Regions from separate parts of the Paenibacillus sp. PastF-3 genome, predicted to be linked through region 1. Evidence: riboswitches for the same ligand, from Rfam matches in the RefSeq annotation. Region 1 holds a riboswitch; the other holds the start of a gene.
What was found. A riboswitch is a leader RNA that binds a small molecule or an ion and turns the genes downstream of it on or off. The one in region 1 is predicted to bind cyclic di-AMP.
Positions count from the first base shown of each region.

Region 2: linked by a shared signal. The riboswitch ahead of M2444_RS23885 (C40 family peptidase) and the one ahead of M2444_RS03825 (APC family permease) in region 1 are both predicted to bind cyclic di-AMP.

Region 1 covers NZ_JARXWM010000001.1:833,116-836,536, reverse strand. The annotation lists gene M2444_RS03835 (DsbA family protein) at 1-409, shown strand, start outside; gene M2444_RS03830 (disulfide oxidoreductase) at 406-870, shown strand; cyclic di-AMP (ydaO/yuaA leader) riboswitch at 1,067-1,224, shown strand; gene M2444_RS03825 (APC family permease) at 1,348-3,165, shown strand; gene M2444_RS03820 (ABC transporter substrate-binding protein) at 3,368-3,421, shown strand, end outside.
Region 2 covers NZ_JARXWM010000014.1:52,445-55,865, forward strand. The annotation lists partial or broken gene M2444_RS23870 (hypothetical protein) at 1-93, shown strand, start outside; gene M2444_RS23875 (DUF6803 family protein) at 213-698, opposite strand; gene M2444_RS23880 (TVP38/TMEM64 family protein) at 870-1,451, shown strand; cyclic di-AMP (ydaO/yuaA leader) riboswitch at 1,635-1,766, shown strand; gene M2444_RS23885 (C40 family peptidase) at 1,771-2,238, shown strand; gene M2444_RS23890 (hypothetical protein) at 2,467-2,652, opposite strand; gene M2444_RS23895 (Ig-like domain-containing protein) at 2,878-3,255, shown strand; gene M2444_RS23900 (CueP family metal-binding protein) at 3,400-3,421, shown strand, end outside.

The DNA.
Region 1 (3,421 bases):
AAAAGCAGCGCTCTACTTTGTAAATATGGCTTTCGTTGGTCCAGACTCTGAAACGGCCTCACTTGCTGCATTATCTGTTTATCATCAGAATAATGATGAGTTCTGGAAGTTCTATGATGCTGTATATGCTCAGCAAGGTGATGAAAGTGAAGAATGGGCGACTGAAGATTTCTTAGTAAGCCTTGCGGAGAAAGAGAAGTTAGCTATCGATTACGAACTGCTTCGTAAAGATATTAAGGATCGTACGTATGCAGATGAGCTGAATAAGGGTATGCAGTTAGCTAGTGAAGCTGGGGTGACGACTACACCATCCCTTTACATCAATGGAGTAATGATTGCGGATCCTTTTAACATTGAAGCGATTTCAACTGAAATTAACGACGCCGCAAAAGCTGTGGAGGCAAAGTGACAAAGTTCCTATCTTTTTGCAAGCGTAACTGCCTGTATCTGGCCTGGTTCGTCTCTTTAGTTGCTGTAGCTGGTAGCTTGTATTTGAGCGAAGTATTGAAATATGAACCTTGTAAGCTTTGCTGGTTCCAGCGAATTTTTATGTATCCGCAGTTATTCCTCTTGGGAATTGCGACGTTTCGAGGAGATAAAAGGATTATCCCATATGTACTTCCATTAAGCTTGATTGGTGGCAGTATCTCGATTTATCATTATGCGGAGCAGAAGATTCCTGCGTTAAGTAAAGTGCTTCCTTGTACAATTGGTGTTCCTTGTAATAAGGATTACTTGAACTATTTCGGATTCATTACGATTCCTTTTCTTGCTTTAATCGCGTTTGCTTTAATAAGTATTTTACTTTGGTACGGACGCAAGGAAGAAGAAGTGATGGAATTAGAAACAGAAGAAAGTTTAGGATTTTGATTTTTCAACTTTGAAGGAACGAAAAAATGTGAAAAGTGACTAAAAACACGACCCAGAGGGATAATTGAAGAGAATGAAAGAGAGCATCCAATTAGACGCTGTATTTGCGCTTTTTGGATGTTTTTTCATTCTTTTTTCATTTTTTTCAACGCTTTACTGCATACACTTTGTAGACTAATATTAGACCTTGTGAGAAGTTGAATATGCGCTGAATTTTCTTAGGAAAAACGGGGGAACCAAACTTGGCATATGTGCCAATGGGGTGAATCGGAATAGGTCGATTGGACTTGTACCGTAGGGCTAAACCACAGCCCGAATCCGCCAGCTAACCTCGTAAGCAAGGTGGGATAATGACCATGCATAGCATGCGGATCATTTCCGTATGCTATTTTTTGTGTCTGCATTTATGAAATCCACCAATGAAAACAGCGCGCGGAAATTCCGTTTCAGCTCCCAAAGAAAGGAACTGTATCCACCATGGTAAGCAAGGTAAAACGACTATTGATCGGGCGTCCGATGAAGTCGAACGAACTCGATCATGAAAAGTTATCCAAGGTTAAAGCACTGGCTGTCCTGTCTTCTGATGCGCTCTCGTCTGTAGCCTACGGAACGGAACAAATTCTGATTGTACTGGTGGCTGCCGGGTTTACTGCCATCTGGTATTCCCTGCCAATTGCATTAGCCGTATTGGGCCTGCTGGCCATCCTGATTTTATCCTATCGGCAGACGATCTACGCTTATCCGCAAGGAGGAGGAGCTTACATCGTTGCCAAGAGTAATCTTGGTGTTCCGACAGGGCTTTTAGCAGGAGGGTCTTTGTTAGTGGATTACATTCTGACCGTAGCTGTTAGTGCCTCGGCAGGGACAGATGCGATCACATCAGCGTTTCCAAGTCTTCATAATCACACGGTTCTTATTGCTGTATCCGTAATTATTCTTCTAACATTGATTAATCTTCGCGGAGTTACAGAATCGGCTTCATTTATCGCAATCCCAGTGTATTTGTTTGTGGTGTCGATTGTAGTTTTGATTATCTCCGGTGTTATTAAATATGCAGCAGGTGGCGTACATGCGAATGTCCCTGAAATAGGCAGCGCCGTCTCCAATGTTAGTTTGTTTCTACTATTAAAAGCCTTCAGTTCTGGTTGTTCGGCACTTACGGGTGTAGAGGCTGTATCTAATGCCATTCCAAACTTTAAAGCACCGGCTGAAAAGAATGCAGCCAAGACCTTAATGGTCATGGGGGTTATACTTGGATTTATGTTTACAGGTATCACATTACTGGCCTATTGGTACGGTATAGTGCCTGATGAAAAGGCAACGGTTGTTTCTCAGATCGCTGAATCGACCTTTGGTCGCGGAACTTTATATTTTTTCATTCAAGGGATTACAGCAGTCATTTTATTCTTAGCAGCTAATACAGCTTACTCAGCGTTCCCGCTGCTCGCCTTTATGTTTGCAAAAGATAAATATATGCCACATGCTTTTATGGTTCGTGGTGACCGTCTAGGTTTCTCAAATGGTATTATTTTTCTAGGTGTTCTGTCTGCTGTACTTGTAGCTGCATTTCACGGAAATACAGAAAGCTTGATTCCTCTTTATGCGGTAGGTGTCTTCATTCCGTTCACATTGTCCCAGCTTGGAATGATGGTTCATTGGTTTAAAACCAAACCAGCGGGATGGAAAAAAAGATTTGTTGTAAATACCATCGGTATGCTGACTACATTGACAATTACGCTTATTTTTATCATTACTAAGTTCTCAAGCGTATGGATGGCGTTCATTTTCTTACCTGCTGTAATGTTTGTGTTCCACCGCATTCACAAGCACTATTTGAACACAGCAGATCAGCTTCGTATATGTCCGGCTACGGATAAACCTTTGATTAAAGGAAGTACGGTTGTTGTCCCTGTTGCTGGTGTAACACGTGCTGTACTGCATTCCATCAGCTATGCCAAGTCTCTAACAGATAATGTAGTAGCCGTGTATGTTGGCTTTGATGAAGAGGACATTCAAAAGATGGAGCAACGGTGGGAGGAATGGAATCCGGGTGTACGCCTGATTGTACTTCGTTCCAGATATCGCAGTATTATTCGTCCGTTAGTGAAATTTATTGATACCGTGGAGTGGAAGACCGCAGCGACGGATCATATCACGATTCTGATTCCACAGTTTATAACTAAGCATTGGTGGCAAGCTGTACTTCATAATCAGACCAGCTTTTTAATCCGTTCGTATCTAATGAATTCAAAAGATGTTGTAGTTGCGACTGTCCCCTATCATTTGAATAAATAATGGATTATTAAGGAGAGGCTATATCCGGAACGTTCGGTATATAGTCTCTTTTGTATTTTTTTTGAAGGAAAATGCTGCAAATCAACAAAATTTTAAATTTATAGGTTGACACAGAGAATGAGAATCAATATCATTTAAAAGTGAGACAGAGGTAAACAACACCTTTGAATATCAAAGCAGGTATATATTAGGAGGGTTTTTAATGTTTTCGTTAAACAGAAAAAGATTTGGAAGCATGAAATTGACGATGATCGGA
Region 2 (3,421 bases), on a different contig from region 1:
CTCTTGGCTCCTTGGGTCGCAGGAGCAGCTATGGCACTAAGTTCTGTATCCGTAGTTCTAAATGCCCTTCGCTTACAACGAGTAAAACTATAATGATTTAGCGATACAGAAATCCTTTACAAAAACAAAAGTTTGTGACACCTACATTCGATGTTTTCTATAAAAAAAGACTTCGAAGTATATCTTCGAAGTCTTTTTGCAATCTTTCTTTATTACTGATTCATACCAGCCATTCCGCTTACAATCTCAGGATTAACCATCCCAAAGATCATGGCGATGTGTGCAACAACGAGAAACCCGCTGACGAGAATAAAGTGAAGCTTGAGCTTTCCTTCTTCCGAACGTTTACGGCCGATAAGCCCAAGCTCCAAAAGAGCCAGAGGCAGCAGGAAGAATACGCCACTGAGGTAAAATCCAACCGCGACTACGTCTACCCAGGAATGCCACTCTCCATTTACGGTCAGAGGGACAAAAGCTGTCGGGAAGAGATACAAGAAAACTCCTGTAAAGTAGAGACCGGCCAAAATACTGCAGATTCGGTTAAACGCCTTTAATCCACCCTGGACGTTTTTGTTGAAAAGGATAAAGAACTCGGTTACTGTAATAGTCTCAGCAAAAATGACGGGGATTGCCATAAAGATGATCAGATTCCACGGCTGGCTGTCCATAAGAAGGGACATGTAATGAGTCATGTTCATTGATTAATTCCCTCCATTTATATAATTACTGCAAGAGTTATCATATGTGGAAAGTTTGTAGAAGAGATTGGAGAAGGAGTATCAATAGATGGAAAATAGAGTTGAAGATATAGAGTATAGAATTCGTTTAGAAGATAGGTATACTACGTGGATTGAAAGTGAAGGGGAAGTATGGAATACCTAGGAGTGGATTCAGAATTACTCATGCGGTGGCTGATGGTATGGGGAGCCTGGGCAGTCCTCATAAGTTTATTGATAAATGTGGTCATAAGTGTTGTAGGAATCATTCCATCAGTGGCACTAACGACTGTGAATATGTTAGTCTTTGGTGTGGTTCCCGGGTTTCTTCTCTCTTGGATCGGAGAAGTTTTAGGGGCAGCCGTCTCTTATCTTCTTTATCGCAAAGGTACCTTAACTTATAAGGAGAAATATCGTCCGAATAAAACCATCAAATGGCAGTCCCAGATTCAATCATTAAGTCCGAAGCGTCAGTTTTTTAGCATAATAATTGTCCGATCAGCGCCGTTAATTCCTTCATCATTAGTCACTCTAATCTGCGTTATTTCCAAAGTAGGCTTTTCAAGTTTTATAGTTGCTTCTGCGATAGGTAAAATACCATCGTTGCTACTTGAGACACTCATTGGCTATGGATATGTTAATCTAATGGACACTAAATTCAAGTTAATGATTACAATTTTGTTTCTTTTATTGAGCACCATTATTTTTTATCTTGATAGAAAGAAAAAGGGATAATGCATGGACAATAGAAAAATAGTTACTTATATAAATAGGGTTTTTGCGTAATTAAAGCTCGAAAATCTGCATTATACACTAAAAAAGTGTAGAAACTATGTAGTTTAAAAATAAAAGTATAAAATTTGTGAAAGCATTGACAGGCGATTTCTTGATATATTAAAGTGTAATTAGTTACAAAATATTAACCAACTGCCGAATTTCGTATTGAAAACGGGGGAACCATTCCGGGTGAATTATTCTTGTGAGCAAGAGAATATAGGGAACCTTTAACCGAACCCTCAGCTAACTCCGTAGGCATTGAAGGGAGAACAAGGTTCTGAAGAAAGTCATTTTATCTTTACTAGGAGCTGCAGTTATTTTCACAACAGCTGTACCAAGTACTTTTGCAAGTGAGGTAAAACTGGAGAGTGAAGTGAATCAGGTACTCGGGACACCTTATTTATGGGGTGGAACCACTAAGGCAGGATTCGATTGTTCCGGATTCATCCTGTATGTACTAAAAAAGTTTAATGTGGATGATCTTCCACGCACTTCCCAGTCACAAGCTAAAGTAGGGACACCCGTTGCAAAAGAGAACTTACGATCAGGAGATTTGGTGTTTTTTAATACCTTTGGTAATGGTATCTCCCATGCCGGAATTTACTTAGGCGACGATCAATTCGCCCACTCCTCAAGCAGCAAGGGAGTAAGCATAAGCAAGTTGTCCGAAAGATACTACAAAGATCGTTATGTTACGGCTCGGCGTGTAGTAGATAAAGAGAGTTATCTTAGTATGGTTAATTAAGTAATAGGTGAGGGGGTATCCAGCAGCCATATATGGCTGCAGGATACCCCTAGTTTTTTAGAAGATCCCAGAACGGTCTGTTTTCTCATTTCCCTAATCCCACAGATTCCTCCTCAACATACAAAGGAGTCCCCTATATATCATGGGGACTCCTTTGTATGTTGGTCACTAATATCTTTTCAAATGGATATAATCATATGTTTGCTCTAGGGTATGTATGTGATGTTCTTATAACCTAATATCAATAGTTTGCCCACGATATTCGTCCAGTATATTTGCCTTTGGGTTTTGAATGGGTTCTTTAGCATGCTCGTGATTGGTGATTTTTTTGTCTCCTGTTCCCGTATGCATTCCATCCATTCCACAGTTCTTTGGCATATTAGCTGAACCTGATAATCCACTTAACCCATTCATATAATATTCCTCCTAGTAGTATAATTCAACTCTTTAATACCCTCTCATGGTAACACTTAAATGTACATTTTATATGTGGTAGGTGAGTAGAAGCCCAATTTCTTTTGGTTGGACAACTTGGAAGAAGTCTACACTCTCACTCGGATTCGTTAATTATTTTTAAAAAGAACATCATATCTTCATACTTTCTCCAAAATGTATTGCTATACTGTGAGGAGATTAAGAATGAAGGTATTGAAAAAAGGTGTATTAACAGCTACATTATCTGTAGCTTTTTTAACATTAACAATCACCAGTCCAGCTGCTTTAACGCCAGCGACACAAGCGGCACAAGCGGTAAAAGTAACTTCAATTGCAGTCAAAGGCCCTTCTAATCCTTTAAGGCCATCTGAAACCTTTCAGCTGAAGCCCACCGCGGTGACCTCACCCAAAGGCGGGAAAATAAAGATAACCTATTCTTCAAGTAATTCTAAAGTAGCAACGGTAAATGCAAGTGGATTAGTGACAGCGGTTGCTTCAGGAAAGGCTACCATTAATGTAAATTCAGGCGGCAAAAAAACATCTGTAGTAATAAATGTGGTAACTTCTGATCACAAACACTGATGCTTAACAAGAGAATTATGAGCATGATGCCAGTAAAATTATAAACTGAATCCCAGCAGTTCCTGATCCCTGGAAATAGATTGGCCAGAGCAAAAGATGTAATATTAAACGGCACTAAATGTAAAAAGGAAGGTAGTAAATTTCATGAATAAAAAAGTATTTATGT